DNA from 3 places in the Streptomyces sp. NBC_01197 genome. Region 1 is predicted to be linked to each of the others. Evidence: riboswitches for the same ligand, from Rfam matches in the RefSeq annotation. Region 1 holds a riboswitch; each other region holds the start of a gene.
What was found. A riboswitch is a leader RNA that binds a small molecule or an ion and turns the genes downstream of it on or off. The one in region 1 is predicted to bind cobalamin.

Region 1 (5,613 bases):
CTGTGTCTCCAGCCGCTCGATCTTCTCCACGGAGTCCATCCACCGGAAGCAGAACTGCGCCTTCTCGCGGATGGAGGGGATCTCCTCGACCGCGTCGAAGGCCGCCGCGCGGTCCTCCGGGTCGGGCAGATAGGTGTCGAGCAGCGTCAGATAGAACTGGACGTGCACGGCTTCCTCGAACAGCTGGCGCGAGAGATACAGCCGAGCCTCGGGGGAGTTGATGTGCTTGTAGAGCGTCAGCACGAGGTTGTTGGAGACGATCGAGTCGCCCGTCGCGAAGAACGCGACCAGCCGGCCGATCATGTGCTGCTCGCCCGGCGAGAGCTTGGCCAGGTCGGTCACGTCCGAGTGGAGGTCGACCTCCTCGACCGTCCAGGTGTTCTTGATCGCGTCGCGGTAGCGCTCGTAGAAGTCCGGGTAGCGCATCGGACGCAGGGTCAGCTCGAAGCCCGGGTCGAGCAGGTTCTTCTCGGACTTCGGGTGTTCGTCACTCATTACTGGCAGGCCTCGCAGGACTCGGGGTTCTCAAGGGAGCAGGCGATGGCGTCCGCTTCGGCGGCGGCCGGATCCTGCTGTGCGGGGATGGGGACGGCGGCGGAGCGCGCCGCCCGCGCGATGCGCGTCGCCGGACGCGAACGCAGGTAGTACGTGGTCTTGATGCCCTGCTTCCACGCGTACGCGTACATCGACGAGAGCTTCCCGATGGTGGGCGTCTCCAGGAAGAGGTTCAGCGACTGGCTCTGGTCGATGTACGGAGTACGGGCCGCCGCCATGTCGATCAGACCGCGCTGCGGGATCTCCCACGCCGTGCGGTACAGCGCCCGGACCTCCTCGGGGATCCAACTGAAGCCCTGCACCGACCCGCTGGCCTCGCGCAGTGCCTCACGGGACTGCGCGTCCCAGACGCCCAGTTCCTTCAGCTCCTTCACCAAGTACGCGTTGACCTGGAGGAATTCACCCGAGAGCGTCTCGCGCTTGAAGAGGTTGGAGACCTGCGGCTCGATGCACTCGTACACCCCGGCGATCGAGGCGATGGTCGCCGTGGGCGCGATCGCGAGGAGCAGCGAGTTGCGCATCCCGGTCTTCGCGATCCGGGCGCGCAGCGCGTCCCAGCGCTCCGGCCAGCTGAGCTCGGTCGCGTAGTGGTCGGGGTGCAGCACACCGCGCGCCGCACGGGTCTTCTCCCAGGCGGGCAGGGGGCCGCTCCGGTCGGCGAGGTCGCAGGACGCCTCGTATGCGGCGAGCATGATCCGCTCGGAGATCCGGGTGGAGAGCGCCTTGGCCTGCGGCGAGTCGAAGGGCAGCCGCAGCTGGAAGAAGACGTCCTGGAGCCCCATCAGGCCCAGGCCCACCGGCCGCCACTTGGCGTTGGAACGGCCCGCCTGCTCGGTCGGGTAGAAGTTGATGTCCACGACCCGGTCGAGGAAGGTGACCGCGGTGCGGACGGTCGCGTCGAGGCGCTCCCAGTCGAGCGAATCGCCCGAGACGAACGCGCCGACGTTGACCGAGCCCAGGTTGCAGACCGCGGTCTCGCCGTCGTCCGTCACCTCCAGGATCTCGGTGCAGAGGTTCGACGAGTGGACGACCGAGCCGGGCTCGGCGGTCTGGTTGGCCGTACGGTTCGACGCGTCCTTGAAGGTCATCCAGCCCTGGCCGGTCTGCGCGAGGGTACGCATCATCCGCCCGTACAGCTCCCGCGCGGGGATGGTCTTCCTGGCCAGCCCGTCGGCCTCGGCCTTGCGGTAGACGGCGTCGAAGTCGTCGCCCCAGAGATCGGTCAGCTCCGGTACGTCCGCGGGCGAGAACAGCGACCAGGTGCCGTCCGCGTCGACCCGGCGCATGAACTCGTCGGGCACCCAGTGGGCCAGGTTGAGGTTGTGCGTACGCCGGGCGTCCTCACCGGTGTTGTCGCGCAGCTCCAGGAACTCCTCGATGTCCGAGTGCCAGGTCTCCAGATAGACGGCGGCGGCGCCCTTGCGCCGGCCGCCCTGGTTCACCGCGGCGACCGAGGCGTCGAGGGTCTTGAGAAAGGGGACGATGCCGTTGGAGTGCCCGTTGGTGCCGCGGATCAGCGAACCGCGGGAGCGGATACGGGAGTACGAGAGGCCGATGCCGCCCGCGTGCTTCGAAAGCCGCGCCACCTCGTGGTAGCGCCCGTAGATCGAGTCCAGCTGGTCGAGCGGCGAGTCCAGCAGATAGCAGGAGGACATCTGCGGATGGCGGGTGCCCGAGTTGAAGAGCGTGGGGGAGGAGGGGAGGTAGTCGAGGCGGCTCATCAGTCCGTACAGCGCGGCCACCTCGTCCAGGGCGGCCGCGGACTCGTCGGCGGCGAGACCGCAGGCGACCCGGAGCATGAAGTGCTGGGGTGTCTCGATGACCTGGCGGGTGAGCGGGTGGCGCAGCAGGTAGCGGCTGTAGAGGGTGCGCAGTCCGAAGTACCCGAAGCGGTCGTCGGCCCCGGTGTCGATGGTCGCGTCGAGCCGCTGCGCGTGGAGCCGTACGAAGTCGGCCGTACGGTCGGCGATCAGGCCCTCGCGGTGCCCGACGGCGACCGATGAGGAGAAGGAAACCGCGCCCTGGCCCGCCGCCTCGTCCGCGATGGTACGGGTCAGCAGCCTGGCCGCCAGCCGCGAGTACGCGGGGTCCTCGGAGATGAGACCGGCGGCCGCCTCGGTGGCCAGCTCCCGCAACTCGGCCGCGTCCGACGCCGCGTTGCGCCCGCGCAGGGCGGCCGCGGCGACCTTGCCGGGGTCGGTGTCGGTGAGGTCGGCGGTGAGGTCGGTCAGGGTCCGCAGAAGTACGGTTCCCGGGGCGTCCGCCACCTGCTCGGAGACAGGTGCGGTGGGCGCGATGGTCACGGTGCGCTCTCCCTCGCTCGGCTGGGGGCCGGCGGGGGGCACGGGTGCGTACGGGCGCAGCAGAGCAGCACACCGCACAGCATCCGCAGGCCCAACCGCGAGGCCCGGACGTTTCCCATCCGGTTCGGTCGAGCCGGATGCGCCGTCGGCAGGTCCTCGGACTCCACGGTGCGCGAAAGCGCACTGATCACACCGTTGCGGGACAGTTCCGGATTCGCACCGGATTCCCCTGCGGCGACAGCGAGCATGAGCATACATGTGGGGTGCCCGCCGGAAAGCACCCCCCATATGTTGTGTCGTGGAGGGCGGAAGGGAGAGGCGGAGTGGCACGGCGAAGGGCCGCCGCAGCTCCCTGGGAGGGAGCGCGGCGGCCCTTGGCGGAGCGGTGGCTCAGTGGTGGCCTGCCGGTGGCTCAGTGGGCGGCCGGGGCGGCCTCTGTGGCCGGCGGGAGCTCCACCTGGACGCCCTCGTCACCGGCGTCCGCCGTGTAGTCCTCCGGGGAGGTCTCGTCGATTCCGGCCGGTGCCTTCACCGCGTTGAGCACGAGGGTGAGCACCAGCGTCACCACGACGTTCAGCACGAACGCCGTCAGACCGATGTAGCCGATCTGGCCGATGCCCGGGATCTCCTTGGAGGAGCCGCCGAAGTGCGCCTGGGTCGGGCTCGTCACACCGTACGCGGCGAGCGTGCCGTACACCATGCCGACCGCCCAGCCCGCGAGCAGCGCCCAGCGGTGGAACCACCGGGTGAAGAGCCCGCCGACCAGCGCCGGCATCGTCTGGAGGATCCAGATACCGCCGAGCAGCTGGAAGTTGATCGCCACCGTCGGGTCCATGGCGAGCACGAAGAGCAGCGCGCCGACCTTCACCACGAGCGAGACCAGCTTGGAGACCTTGGCCTCCTGGGCGGGGGTCGCGCCCGGTTTGATGAAGTCCTTGTAGATGTTGCGGGTGAAGAGGTTCGCCGCCGCGATGGACATGATCGCGGCCGGTACCAGCGCACCGATGCCGATGGCTGCGAAGGCCACGCCCGCGAACCAGTCGGGGAACATGTTCTCGAACAGCTGCGGGATCGCCAGCTGGCCGTTCTTCACCTTGATGCCGGCGGCGATCGCCATGAAGCCGAGCAGCGCGAGCAGTCCCAGCATCAGCGAGTACAGCGGCAGGATCGCGGTGTTGCGGCGGATCACGTTGCGGCTGCGCGAGGAGAGCGTCGCCGTGATCGAGTGCGGGTACATGAACAGCGCGAGGGCCGACCCGAGCGCGAGCGTGGCGTAACCCCACTGGCCGGCAGCGCCCGGCGCGAGCGCCCCGCGGGGCTTGCCCGTCGCCGGGTTGGTCTGCGAGAACGCGTGGCCGGCCTTGGCGAAGATGTCGTCGAAGCCCCCCAGTTTGATGGGGATGTAGATGATCGCCACCAGGATGACGATGTAGATCAGGCCGTCCTTGACGAAGGCGATCAGGGCGGGGGCTCGCAGCCCCGACGAGTACGTGTACGCGGCGAGCACCGCGAAGGCGATCAGCAGCGGGAGGTCCTTGACGAACCAGTTGCTGCCCGAACCGCCGACGCCCATCACGTCGAGCACCGCCTGGATGCCGACCAGCTGGAGCGCGATGTACGGCATCGTGGCGAGGATGCCGGTGACCGCGACGGCCAGCGAGAGCCCCTTGGAGCCGAAGCGCCCCCGGACGAAGTCCGACGTCGTCACGTACCCGTGCTTGTGCGAGACCGACCAGAGCCGCGGCAGGAAGGTGAAGATCAGCGGGTAGACCAGGATCGTGTACGGCACGGCGAAGAACCCGGCAGCGCCCGCGGCGTAGATGGCCGCGGGTACGGCGACGAAGGTGTACGCCGTGTAGAGGTCGCCGCCGAGCAGGAACCAGGTGACCCAGGTGCCGAACGACCGTCCGCCCAGGCCCCATTCGTCGAGGGTGGCAGCGTTGTCGGCGCGGCGCCAGCGGGCGGCCAGGAAGCCGACGACCGTGACGGCCACGAAGAAGAAGATGAAGACGCCGAGCGCGACGCCGTTCACACCGTCCTTCATGCGGAAGCACCCCCCTTGCGGGCGCGCTGGTCACGCTGCCACAGCTTGTACGCGGTCATGGTGAGCGCCGTCGAGATGAGCACCCAGAGCATCTGGTACCAGTAGAAGAACGGGATACCGATGAAGGCGGGGTCCACCTTCGCGTACGAACTCACCCAGAGCATGGCGATAAAGGGTGCGATCAGGCATACCGCGATGATCACGCGCACCGGCGTGATCACGGGTCTTTTCTCGGGCATGGTGCGGTCCGTCCCCTCACTGAGCACCTGGTACAACGCGCAGGAAATCTAGGCGAGGATGCTCATTCGACGGAACCCCTATCCGCATACCGGAATGGCAACACCGGTCATCCTGGGGGATTTCGGCGGAGAGTGCCGTTTCTGTGGGGGTGTTGGACCGGACCAGCCAGGCGAGCGGCCGCCGAGGGTCGCCCCCGGCCTCAGTCGGTAGGCCGCCGCAGCCGCGCCACGCTGTGCCTGTCCGGGGGGCGACCCCCGGACCCCCGGCCTCAGTCGGTAGGCCGCCGCAGCCGCGCCACGCTGTGCCTGTCCGGGGGGCGACCCCCGGACCCCCGGCCTCAGTCGGTAGGCCGCCGCAGCCGCGCCACGCTGTGCCTGCCCGGGGGGCGACCCCCGGACCCCCGGCCTCAGTCGGTAGGCCGCCGCAGCCGCGCCACGAATTTGTAGCGGTCGCCGCGGTAGACCGAGCGCA
Region 2 (5,613 bases), 3.8 Mb from region 1:
ATGTCCGCGCGCATCCCGTCCACCTCGAAGGCGGCGCAGGTCGCGGCGATCTGCCGCAGCGCCGGGTCGCCAAGACGCACGGAGGGCAGCAGCGCCCGCGCGGCCACGATGCGCGCCCGCAGTCCGGCCTCCTCGCCGGCCCAGCGGGCGGCGAAACCGGCGGGGTCGTCGTCGTACGCGAGCCTCCTGCGCACCACCTCGACCCGCTGGTCCGGGTCGCGCGACGCGGCGACCTCGACGGTCAGCCCGAAGCGGTCCAGCAACTGCGGCCGCAGCTCGCCCTCTTCGGGGTTCATCGTCCCCACGAGCAGGAACCGCGCGGCGTGCCGTACGGAGACGCCCTCGCGCTCCACGTACGAGGCGCCCATGGCGGCCGCGTCGAGCAGCAGGTCCACCAAGTGGTCGTGCAGCAGGTTGACTTCGTCGACGTACAGGATCCCGCGGTGCGCGTCGGCGAGCAGCCCCGGCTCGAACGCCTTCACGCCATCGGCCAGCGCCCGCTCGATGTCCAGCGCGCCGACGAGCCGGTCCTCCGATGCGCCGACGGGCAGTTCGACCATGCGCGCGTCGCGCACCACGCCGTCGGTCGACTCGTGCGGGCCGTCAGGACATGCCGGGTCGGGGGCTCCGGGGTCGCACGAGAAGCGACACCCGGAGACCACCGGGACCCCGGGCAGCAGCGCGGACAGGGCCCGCACCGCCGTACTCTTCGCGGTCCCCTTCTCGCCGCGCACGAGTACGCCGCCGACAGCCGGGCTGACCGCGTTGAGCAGCAGCCCGAGACGCAGGTCATCCATGCCCACGACAGCGGTGAACGGGTAGGGCGTGCTCACTTGGGGATCACTCCTTCAGATGCTCGGGTGACAGGTTCACCAACGGACCGGCGGGGTGTGCGCTGTCGCGCCCCGGCCGCTCTCATGGCGCTCACGGCGCTCCGGGGGCCACGAACGGGAGTCCGGCCGGCGCGCCCGACTCGATGAGCGCGAGCAGCCCATCGGTGTCAGCGTGCTCCTCGATGAGGTCGCCGAGCCGGTCGAGCTGCTCCTCGCGGAGCACGCCGAAGCTGGTGTCGGGCGCCGGTACGAACCGCCGGCCCGCGACGGCGGCGACCTCGCGCAGGAAGGCCCGGCGGAAACCGTCGCTCTCCAGCGAGCCGTGCCAGTGCGTGCCCCACACGGAACCGGTGCGGCAGCCGTCCAGGAAGGGGGAGCCGCCCAGCACATCGGCGACCCCGTGGTGGATCTCGTACCCCTCGACCGGCTCCCCGAGGGCCTCTCCGACGGGCCGCGCCAAGGTCTTCTCCACCGCGAACCGCACCCGGACGGGCAGCAGCCCGAGCCCGTCGACGGCCCCGGCGCGCGATTCGACCGTGTCGTCGATGTGCTCGCCGAGCAGCTGGAAACCACCGCAGATGCCCAGCACCGGACGGCCTTCGGCGGCCCGCCGGGCCAGCGCGTCGGCGAGCCCGCGCTCCCGCAGCCACTCCAGCGCGCGCACCGTGCCGCGCGTACCCGGCACGATCACCAGGTCGGCGTCGGCCAGCTCCTCCGCACGGTCCACGAACCGCACCACGACGCCCGGTTCGGCGGCCAGCGCGTCCACATCGGTGAAGTTCGACATCAGCGGCACGGCGCACACGGCGACCCGCAGCACGTCCTGCCCGTACGGCGCGGACACGGCGGACTCGCGCACAGTGCCGCGCATCGACACCCGCAGCCCGTCCTCCTCGTCGATACCCAGGCCGTGCGCGTACGGCAGGACACCGTAGGTCCGCCGCCCGGTCAGCCCGTGCAGCATGTCGAGCCCCGGTTCGAGCAGGGATACATCCCCGCGGAACTTGTTGACGAGGTACCCGGCGACGAGCGACTGGTCCTCGGCGCTCAGCAGCGCCGTCGTACCGAAGAACGACGCGAAGACACCGCCCCGGTCGATGTCGCCGACGACGACCACCGGGAACCGCGCGGCGCGCGCGACACCCATGTTCACGATGTCGGTCCGCCGCAGATTGATCTCGGCCGGACTGCCCGCCCCCTCGCAGATCACCGCGTCATACGTGCCCCGGAGCTGAGCCAGACAGTCCGTCACCGTGCCGAGCAGCGCCTCCTGCCGGCCGCCGTGGTAGCCGCGGGCGCTCATCTCGCCCACCGGCTTCCCCATCAGCACGACCTGGCTCGACCTGTCGCTCCCCGGCTTGAGCAGCACCGGGTTCATCAGTGCCGTGGGCTCGACCCGCGCCGCCTGCGCCTGCATCGCCTGGGCCCGCCCGATCTCCGCGCCCTCGCGGGTGACGAACGAGTTGAGCGACATGTTCTGCGCCTTGAAGGGCGCGACCTTCACACCCCGGCGCACCAGCCACCGGCAGATGCCCGCAGTGACCACGCTCTTCCCGGCGTCCGACGTGGTTCCGGCCACCAGCAGTCCGCCACTCATCCGCGTACCTTCCTCACCACGAGAGCTGTCGCGAGCGCCAGCACGGACACCCGGCGCGACAGCCGCACCGCGCGCTCGATGTCGCCGACGGCCACCGGACGGCCGCCGCCGTTGAGCACCGCCCGGTGCTCGACCCGGCCGGCGTACGAGAGGGTGCCGCCGAGCCGTACGCCCAGCGCGCCCGCGAACGACGCCTCCACCGGGCCCGCGTTGGGGCTCGGGTGGCCGCCCGCGTCCGACCGCCAGGCCCGTACGGCGCCGCGCGGGTCCCCGCCCGCGAGCACCGCGAGTACGGCGGTGAGGCGGGCGCCCGGCCGGCCGGCCAGATCGTCGAGCCGGGCGGAGGCCCAGCCGTACCGCAGATACCGGGGCGACCTGTGGCCGACCATCGCGTCCAGGGTGTTCACCGCCCGGAACCCGGCGAGCCCCGGCACCCCGGCCAGGGCGCCCCAGACCAGCGCGCCCACCACCGCGTCGGAGGTGTTCTCGGCCACGGACTCCACGACGGCCCGCGCGATCTGCTGCGCGTCGAGTGCCTGCGGATCGCGCCCGCACAGATGCGGCAGCCGCCCCCTGGCGGCCTCGATGTCACCCGCCGCCAGCGCGTCGCCCACCGCGCGCGCCTCCCGTCCCAGCGAAGTGCCGCCGACGACGGCCCAGGTGGTGGCGGCGGTCAGCGCGACGCCCGCGACGGGACGGCCGCGTACGGCACGCCCGGCCAGTACGGCGGCGCCCACCACGCCCCCGGCGCAGAGCGCGGTGTGCAGCGCGCCCCACCCGCGGTGGTCACGCCAGAGCCGGCGCTCCACGGCGGCGGCGGCCCGCCCGAAGGCGGCGACGGGGTGCCCGCGCCGGGGGTCGGCGAAGATGAGGTCTGCCAGGAGGCCCGTGGTGGCGCCGTACACGAAGACACGCTCGGCACGCATGGGGTCAGCAGGCCGGTACGTCCGGGACCCTCACGGCGGCGGCACTCGGTGCATCGGGCGGTTCGGGCAGCAGGCGGCCGCGCATGGCGTAGTCCTCACTCAGGGTGTCCGCGCCCTGGTCCGACGTGATCGGCGGTGAGAGTTCCTGGCTCCCGGGGGCGACCCCGGTGACAGTGGCGGGACCGCGCCGGATTCGCACCGGACTTCCTCTCCTGCCGCCGTATTGGCCCCGGAAGTCCACCACGGTCGGCGAACACCCGTCAACTCACCCTTGACCTGCGGCGGCGCAGTGTGCCGAGCCCCACACCGGCCACCCGGACGGCCGGGCGCACCGGCCGCGCACACCAGACGCCCGCCCGGTGGCCGGTGGAGGCCGCCGGGCGGGCGGAGTGACGAAGTGGCGGGAGGAGCGGCTGTCAGGCGACGATCAGATAGATCCCGTACGCCACGGCCGCCGCGCAGAGTGCGAAGCAGGCGTACGAACCGGCCCGCGCGGCCGATGCCGGGCCCAGGCCCGTACCGGCAGGCGTCGCGGCGGCGGGTGCGGTGGCGGTGCCTGGTTCCGGCGCTGGCTTCCGCGCCAGGCCCACCACGCCGAGGGTGAACAGGCCCACCAGTCCGACGGTCGCCACGAGGCTGACGCCGAAGACGGTGCCGAGAGCTGCCCAGTCGATGTCCATGGTGCGGTGTCCTTCTCCTTCAGACCGTGGCGGGCCGGTTGGGCTCCGGTGCGGCGCCGCCCGGTGCGGGGATGGTGGTGCGGAGAGGGTCGGAGACCGCTCCGACGGGCGGCGGGACGACGGCCGCGATGGCGGCGGTCACCACCCCGGCCGGCTCCGCGGACCCGGCGGGTTCGTCGGGGGTGACGCTGTGCTGGCCGACCGGCTTGCGGCGGGAGAGCGACCAGATGACACCCGAGCCCGCGACCAGCAGGACGGCGACGGCGCCGACGCCCCAGGGGCCGCGGCCGGTCAGAAACTCGGCACCCGCGCCGACGAGCGCGGCGGCGGGCAGGGTCAGGCACCAGGCGATGGCCATCCGGGTCGCGGTGGACCAGCGGACCACCGCGCCCTTGCGGCCGACGCCCGCGCCCATCACGGCGCCCGAGCAGACCTGGGTGGTGGAGAGCGAGAAGCCGAGGTGCGAGGAGGCCAGGATCACGGTCGCGGCACCGGTCTGGGCGGCGAAGCCCTGCTGCGGCCTGAGCTCGGTGAGCCCCTTGCCCATGGTCTTGATGATGCGCCAGCCGCCCAGGTAGGTACCGAGTGCGATGGCGGTGCCCGCGGAGACGATGACCCACAGGGGCGGGTTCGAGCCGGGTGCGATGACGTTGCCGGTGACCAGGGCGAGGGTGATGACACCCATGGTTTTCTGGGCGTCGTTGGTGCCGTGGGCGAGCGAGACCAGGCCCGCGGAGGCGATCTGGCCGGCCCGGTAACCCTTGGCGGTGGACTTCTCGTCCGTACGGCGCCCGATCCGGTACGTCAGCCTGGTGGCCAGCAGCGCGGCGAGACCGGCGACGACCGGCGCGGCGACCGCGGGGAGCAGGACCTTGGTGATGACGACGTGGCCGTTGACACCCGACGAGCCGACCGACATCAGCGTGGCTCCGATGAGCCCGCCGAAGAGTGCGTGGGAGGAACTGGACGGCAGGCCGAGCAGCCAGGTCAGCAGATTCCAGAGGATGGCACCGACGAGTGCCGCGAAGATCACTTCTGTGGTGATGCCCTGTTCATTGATGATCCCGCCGGAGATCGTCCTGGCGACCTCGACGGACAGGAATGCCCCGACAAGGTTGAGCACGGCGGACATGGCCACCGCGGTCTTCGGTTTGAGAGCGCCGGTCGAGATGGTCGTCGCCATCGCGTTGGCAGTGTCGTGGAAACCGTTCGTGAAGTCGAACACGAGAGCGGTAATGATCACGATCCCAAGGAGCAGGGTCAAGTGTTCCATTTACCTGGGCAATCGTTCGAGGTCATTGACGAGATGAACGTAGGCAACCCGGGTGAACGGAAGATGAACTGAGACGGGCGCTGTGGTGACTCTGCGCGGAGGCCCCCATTCCACTCGCGGCCGGCGGTTGCCGCGGTGGCGTACCGGGGGCACCCGGAGGGCTGGCATCATCGCGTGGACGGGCCCAGAATGCCCGGAGCAGCGCAGATGTGGCAGCGGGACAGATGTGACCGGGGAGACAGCAGTGGCGCCTGAGGAGACCGACCCGCTCGCGAAGGCCTGGCACGAGCTCGTCGCCACCGCC
Region 3 (5,613 bases), 5.1 Mb from region 1:
GACCGCGGCGACCGTCTGCGACCGGTTCCCGCCGCCGTCGTGGCAGAGCACGATCGCGCCGTCCTTGATGTCGCGCAGCACGGAGTTGGTGATGCTGCGCGTCCCCGGCCGCGCCCAGTCGTTGGTGTCGATCGACCAGCCCAGCGGCTCCATGCCCAGGTCGGCGCAGATCCCGAGGGTGACCGGGTTCCAGTCGCCGTACGGTGCGCGGGCCCACTGGGGCGGAGCGCCGAGCACGTTCTCGATCAGATCGCTGGTCCGGGAGAGTTCGGACCGGGCGGCGGCCGGCTTCAACTTGGTGAGCTGGGGGTGGGTCCAGGAGTGGTTGGCGACGGCGTGTCCGCCGTTCGCGATGTCGTGCAGCAACTGGGGGTACTGGGCGGCGTTCTCGCCGATGACGCAGAACGTCGCCTGCACGTTGTACCGGGCCAGGATGCGCAGCACTTGGGGGGTGTAAAGGGGGTCGGGGCCGTCGTCGAAGGTGAGCGCGATCCTGCGGCCGCTCTCCTCCATCGAGTACACCGCATGGGTGCGGACCGCCGGGTTGTGGGCTGGGGCGCCCATCGACGTCTCGCCCGCGAAGGGCTGTAGTCGGTAGGTGGGGGGACGGGCGGCGGCTGCGGCCGCAGGTGGTCCGGCGGCCGGTGGGGGCTGGACGTGGTGTGGGGGTGGGGCACCGGCCGGTGCATGTGAAGGATGCGAGGCCGCCGCCGGGCCGGTGCCGCCGGAGGGGCCGTACGCGCGGGAGAACACCCCCCCGACAGCCAAGGCGCCCAGGCCGACCGCGGCGCGCACGAATCTGCGGCGCCCTTGCGTATTAGTGTGATTTTCAGACTGCATGGCACCGTACTGCCACACACCGAGGCGATTACCCGGCCGACAGCGCCGGACGCGCGTCCGATTCCACTCGGTCGGACCATCCGCCGCCCGCCCCGTCCGCGGCGCGCCACGGTTTTCCCGGGCCGAGCGGGGCCGGGGCGCCGGAGCGCCCCGGTCCGCCACCGCGGGCGGCGCCGGTTCAGCCGCTGTCAGCGGCGCGGACCGCCCACCTCTCCTCCACCTTCGCGATACGCCAGTACGCCAGCGCCGCTGCCCACACCACGACGAAGAGTCCGACGATGAGGTAGCCGACGTTCCCGAGATCGAGGCCCGCTATCCAGCCGGTCACCGAGTCCTGGAGGGACAGCTTGTCGTGCAGCACGCTGATCAGCTCGATCGTGCCGATGAGGAACGCGACGGCGATGGACAGGCCGGTGATGGCGAGGTTGTAGAACACCTTGCGCACCGGGTTGGCGAAGGCCCACTGGTACGCGAAGTTCATGAAGGTGCCGTCGAGTGTGTCGAAGAGACTCATTCCGGCCGCGAAGAGCAGGGGCAGGCAGAGGACGGCGTACCAGGGCAGGCCGGCGGCGGCGCCGCTTCCGGCCATCACCATGAGGGTGACTTCGGTCGCGGTGTCGAAGCCCAGGCCGAAGAGGAAGCCCAGCGGGTACATCTGGCCGGGCCTGCTGATGGACTTGGTGAACCGGCCGAGGATGCGGTTCATGAAGCCGCGCGAATTCAGGTGTGATTCGAGTTCGGCCTCGTCGTAGCGTCCGGCGCGCATCTCCCTGAACACCCGCAGAATGCCGACGAGGGCAACCAGGTTGAGCGCCGCGATGAGGTAGAGGAACGAGCCCGAGACGCTCGTTCCGACGACGCCGAGCACCTGGTGGGTGTGCGAGCCCTCGTTCATGAGGATTCCCGCGAGCCGGGCACCGCCGGCGACCAGCGCCGCCATGGCCACCACCACACTGGAGTGCCCCAGCGCGAACCAGAAGCCGACCGAGACCGGGCGCTTCCCGTCCGCCATGAGTTTGCGCGTGGTGTTGTCGATGGCGGCGATGTGGTCGGCGTCGAAGGCGTGCCGCATCCCCAGCGTGTACGCGGTGATGCCGAGGCCCACCCCGAACGCCTTGGACCCGACCTCGTAGTGGCCTGGTTCCACCAGCAGGAACAGAACGCCGAACGCGACGGCGTGGAGGGCTGCTATCACCCCCAGCAGCCCGGCGGTTCGTACGGTGTCCTCGCGCCGCCAGGCGAACGCGGCGGATTCGGGCAGGGTCATGCGGATCACGCTCCAGCACCTCGTGGATCACTTCGTGAGATGCCGTGGCCGGTCTCCTGGCTGACGGGTTCGCTGACGCTCGCCTCCGGCCCTGCCTTCCCGGCCCGCGGACGCGGCCAGTGGCTTCGACGGGACGGAGACTCCCCGATCACAGTGGCGAGGGCCGCTCCGGTCTGAGGCCCCGAGGGGGCTTTCACCGGTCTTCCCGAACACCACGGCCCGTTCACCCTAGGTTCTGGCCGCCGGTGGCAGCAAGTGCGCCCATCCGGGCAGGTATTGCCTCTCACATCCGCCCATGCCGAGGGATCCGCTGCCGTACACCGGTGCGGGGAGAGCCCGGCTCTCACCCGTCGCACCGGCGGCAGCGGACCACCGCGGGGAGACCTGCTCAGGTCAGTCCTCGCCCTCCAGGTTCCCCTCGGTCTCCAGGTACACCTGGCGCAGCGCTTCGAGCGTCGCGGGGTCGGGTTCGGCCCACATGCCCCGGGACTCCGCCTCAAGGAGCCGTTCCGCGATCCCGTGCAGGGCCCAGGGGTTGGCCTGCTGGAGGAAGTCGCGGTTCACCGGGTCGAGTACGTACGTCTCGGTGAGCTTGTCGTACATCCAGTCGGCGACGACACCGGTGGTGGCGTCGTACCCGAAGAGGTAGTCGACGGTGGCGGCGAGTTCGAAGGCTCCCTTGTAACCGTGCCGGCGCATCGCCTCGATCCAGCGGGGGTTGACCACCCGCGCGCGGAAGACCCGTGAGGTCTCCTCGACGAGCGTGCGGGTACGGACGGTCTCGGGGCGGGTGGAGTCGCCGATGTACGCCGCGGGGGCGCTCCCGCGCAGCGCCCGGACGGTGGCGACCATGCCGCCGTGGTACTGGAAGTAGTCGTCGGAGTCCGCGATGTCGTGCTCGCGGGTGTCGGTGTTCTTCGCGGCGACCGTGATCCGTTTGTACGCGGTCTCCATCTCGGCGCGGGCCGGGCGGCCGTCCAGCTCCCGGCCGTAGGCGTAGCCGCCCCACACCGTGTACACCTCGGCGAGGTCCGCGTCGGTGCGCCAGTCGCGGCTGTCGATGAGCTGGAGGATGCCCGCGCCGTAGGTGCCTGGGCGGGAGCCGAAGATCCGGGTGGTGGCCCGGCGTTCGTCGCCGTGCTCGGCCAGGTCGGCCCGGGTGTGGGCGCGTACGAAGTTCCGCTCGTCGGGCTCGTCCAGGGACGCGGCCAGCCGTACCGCGTCGTCCAGCAGGCCGATGGTGTGCGGGAAGGCGTCACGGAAGAAACCCGAGATGCGCAGGGTGACGTCGATACGGGGGCGGCCGAGCTCGTCGAGCGGCACCGGCTCCAGACCGGTGACCCGGCGTGAGGCGTCGTCCCACACCGGGCGGACACCGAGCAGCGCGAGGGCTTCGGCCACGTCGTCCCCCGATGTGCGCATCGCGCTGGTGCCCCACAGGGAGAGCCCCACGGAGGTGGGCCACTCGCCGTTGTCGGTGCGGTAGCGCTCCAGGAGTGAGTCGGCGAGCAGCCGGCCGGTCTCCCAGGCGAGCCGGGACGGAATGGCCTTGGGGTCGACGGAGTAGAAATTGCGGCCGGTCGGCAGGACGTTGACCAGGCCGCGCAGCGGTGATCCGGAGGGTCCTGCGGGGACGAATCCGCCGCTCAGCGCGTGCAGGGCGTGGTCGATCTCGTCCGTGGTGGAGGCGAGCCGCGGGACGACCTCGCGGGCCGCGAAGCCGAGGATGTCGGCGACCGCCTGCGGGTGGCCGTCGGCCACCTTGACGGCGGCGTCCGGATCCCAGTCCGCCGCTTCCATCGCCTCGACGAGGACACGTGCCTGTTCCTCGGCCGTGTCGGCGGCGGTGCGGGTGGCGTTGGCCTCGTCCAGGCCGAGTGCCTCGCGCAGCCCCGGCAGTGAGGCGGTGCCGCCCCAGATCTGGCGGGCGCGCAGGATGGCGAGTACCAGATTGACCCGGTCCCCGCCGGCTGGCGGGTTGCCGAGGACATGCAGTCCGTCACGGATCTGCGCGTCCTTGATCTCGCACAGCCAGCCGTCGACGTGAAAGATGAAGTCGTCGAAGCCCTCGTCGTCGGGCCGGTTCTCCAGACCCAGATCGTGGTCGAGCTTGGCGGCCTGGATGAGCGTCCAGATCTGAGCCCGGATGGCGGGGAGTTTCGCCGGGTCCATGGAGGCGATCTGGGCGTACTCGTCGAGGAGTTGCTCCAGGCGTGCGATGTCGCCGTACGAGTCGGCGCGGGCCATCGGCGGCACCAGGTGGTCGACCAGCGTGGCGTGGACACGGCGCTTGGCCTGGGTCCCCTCGCCCGGGTCGTTCACCAGGAACGGGTAGATGAGCGGAAGGTCGCCCAGGGCCGCATCAGGGGCGCACGCGGCGGACAGGCCGGCGTTCTTGCCCGGCAGCCACTCCAGGTTGCCGTGCTTGCCGAGATGGATCATGGCGTCCGCGCCGAAGCCGCCGTCGTCCGCGGAGGCGGCGATCCAGCGATATGCGGCCAAGTAGTGGTGCGAGGGCGGCAGATCCGGGTCGTGGTAGATCGCGATCGGGTTCTCGCCGAATCCGCGCGGCGGCTGGATGAGGACCAGCAGATTACCGTGGCGCAGGGCGGCGAGGACGATGTCGCCCTCGGGGTTGCGGCTGCGGTCGATGAACATCTCGCCCGGCGGCGGGCCCCAGTGCTCCTCCACGTCCGTGCGCAGCGCGGCGGGGAGCGTGGCGTACCAGCGCCGGTAGTCGGCGGCGGGGATACGGACGGGGTTGCGGGCGAGCTGCTCATCGGTGAGCCACTCCTGGTCGTGGCCGCCGGCCTCGATCAGGGCGCGGATCAGTTCGTCGCCGTCACCGGACGCGAGACCGGGAACGTCCTGCGGGCCGAAGTCGTAGCCCTGGTCGCGGAGCCTGCGCAGCAGGGCGACGGCGCTCGCGGGGGTGTCCAGGCCGACGGCGTTGCCGATCCTGGAGTGCTTGGTGGGGTACGCGGAGAGCACCAGGGCCAGCCGCTTGTCGGCGGGGGCTATGTGCCGCAGCCGCGCGTGGCGCACGGCGATCCCGGCGACCCGGGCGGCCCGTTCGGGGTCCACGACGTAGGCGGGGAGCCCGTCCTGGTCGATCTCCTTGAACGAGAAGGGCACCGTGATCAGCCGGCCGTCGAACTCCGGCACGGCGATCTGGCTGGCCGCGTCCAGCGGGGACACACCCTCGTCGTTCTCCTCCCAGGCGGCCCGTGAACCCGTCAGGCACAGCGCCTGGAGGATGGGGACGTCCAGGGCGGTGAGCGCGCCCGCGTCCCACGATTCGTCGTCGCCCCCGGCGGACGCCTGGGCGGGCTTCGTTCCGCCCGCGGCCAGCACGGTGGTGACGATGACGTCCGCCGCGCGCAGCGTTTCGATGAGTTCCGGTTCGGGGGCGCGCAGCGAGGCGACGTAGAGCGGGAGGGGCCGGCCCCCGAGGTCCTCGACGGCTTCGCAGAGGGCGTCCACGAAAGCGGTGTTGCCGCTCATGT

Region 2: linked by a shared signal. The riboswitch ahead of OG452_RS28055 (cobalamin biosynthesis protein) and the one ahead of OG452_RS10355 (ribonucleoside-diphosphate reductase subunit alpha) in region 1 are both predicted to bind cobalamin.
Region 3: linked by a shared signal. The riboswitch ahead of OG452_RS33790 (HoxN/HupN/NixA family nickel/cobalt transporter) and the one ahead of OG452_RS10355 (ribonucleoside-diphosphate reductase subunit alpha) in region 1 are both predicted to bind cobalamin.

The regions. Positions count from the first base shown of each region.
Region 1 is NZ_CP108569.1:2,311,076-2,316,688, reverse strand. It holds gene OG452_RS10360 (ribonucleotide-diphosphate reductase subunit beta) at 1-495, opposite strand, end outside; gene OG452_RS10355 (ribonucleoside-diphosphate reductase subunit alpha) at 495-2,858, opposite strand; cobalamin riboswitch at 2,989-3,112, opposite strand; gene mctP (monocarboxylate uptake permease MctP) at 3,271-4,902, opposite strand; gene OG452_RS10345 (DUF3311 domain-containing protein) at 4,899-5,141, opposite strand; gene OG452_RS10340 (GntR family transcriptional regulator) at 5,549-5,613, opposite strand, start outside.
Region 2 is NZ_CP108569.1:6,104,315-6,109,927, forward strand. It holds gene OG452_RS28045 (putative cobaltochelatase) at 1-833, opposite strand, end outside; gene OG452_RS28050 (cobyric acid synthase) at 925-2,430, opposite strand; gene OG452_RS28055 (cobalamin biosynthesis protein) at 2,427-3,356, opposite strand; adenosylcobalamin (AdoCbl) riboswitch at 3,494-3,568, opposite strand; gene OG452_RS28060 (hypothetical protein) at 3,773-4,036, opposite strand; gene OG452_RS28065 (inorganic phosphate transporter) at 4,056-5,309, opposite strand; gene OG452_RS28070 (class II aldolase/adducin family protein) at 5,554-5,613, shown strand, end outside.
Region 3 is NZ_CP108569.1:7,382,342-7,387,954, reverse strand. It holds gene OG452_RS33795 (polysaccharide deacetylase family protein) at 1-564, opposite strand, end outside; gene OG452_RS33790 (HoxN/HupN/NixA family nickel/cobalt transporter) at 1,019-2,107, opposite strand; cobalamin riboswitch at 2,137-2,339, opposite strand; gene cobN (cobaltochelatase subunit CobN) at 2,501-5,613, opposite strand, start outside.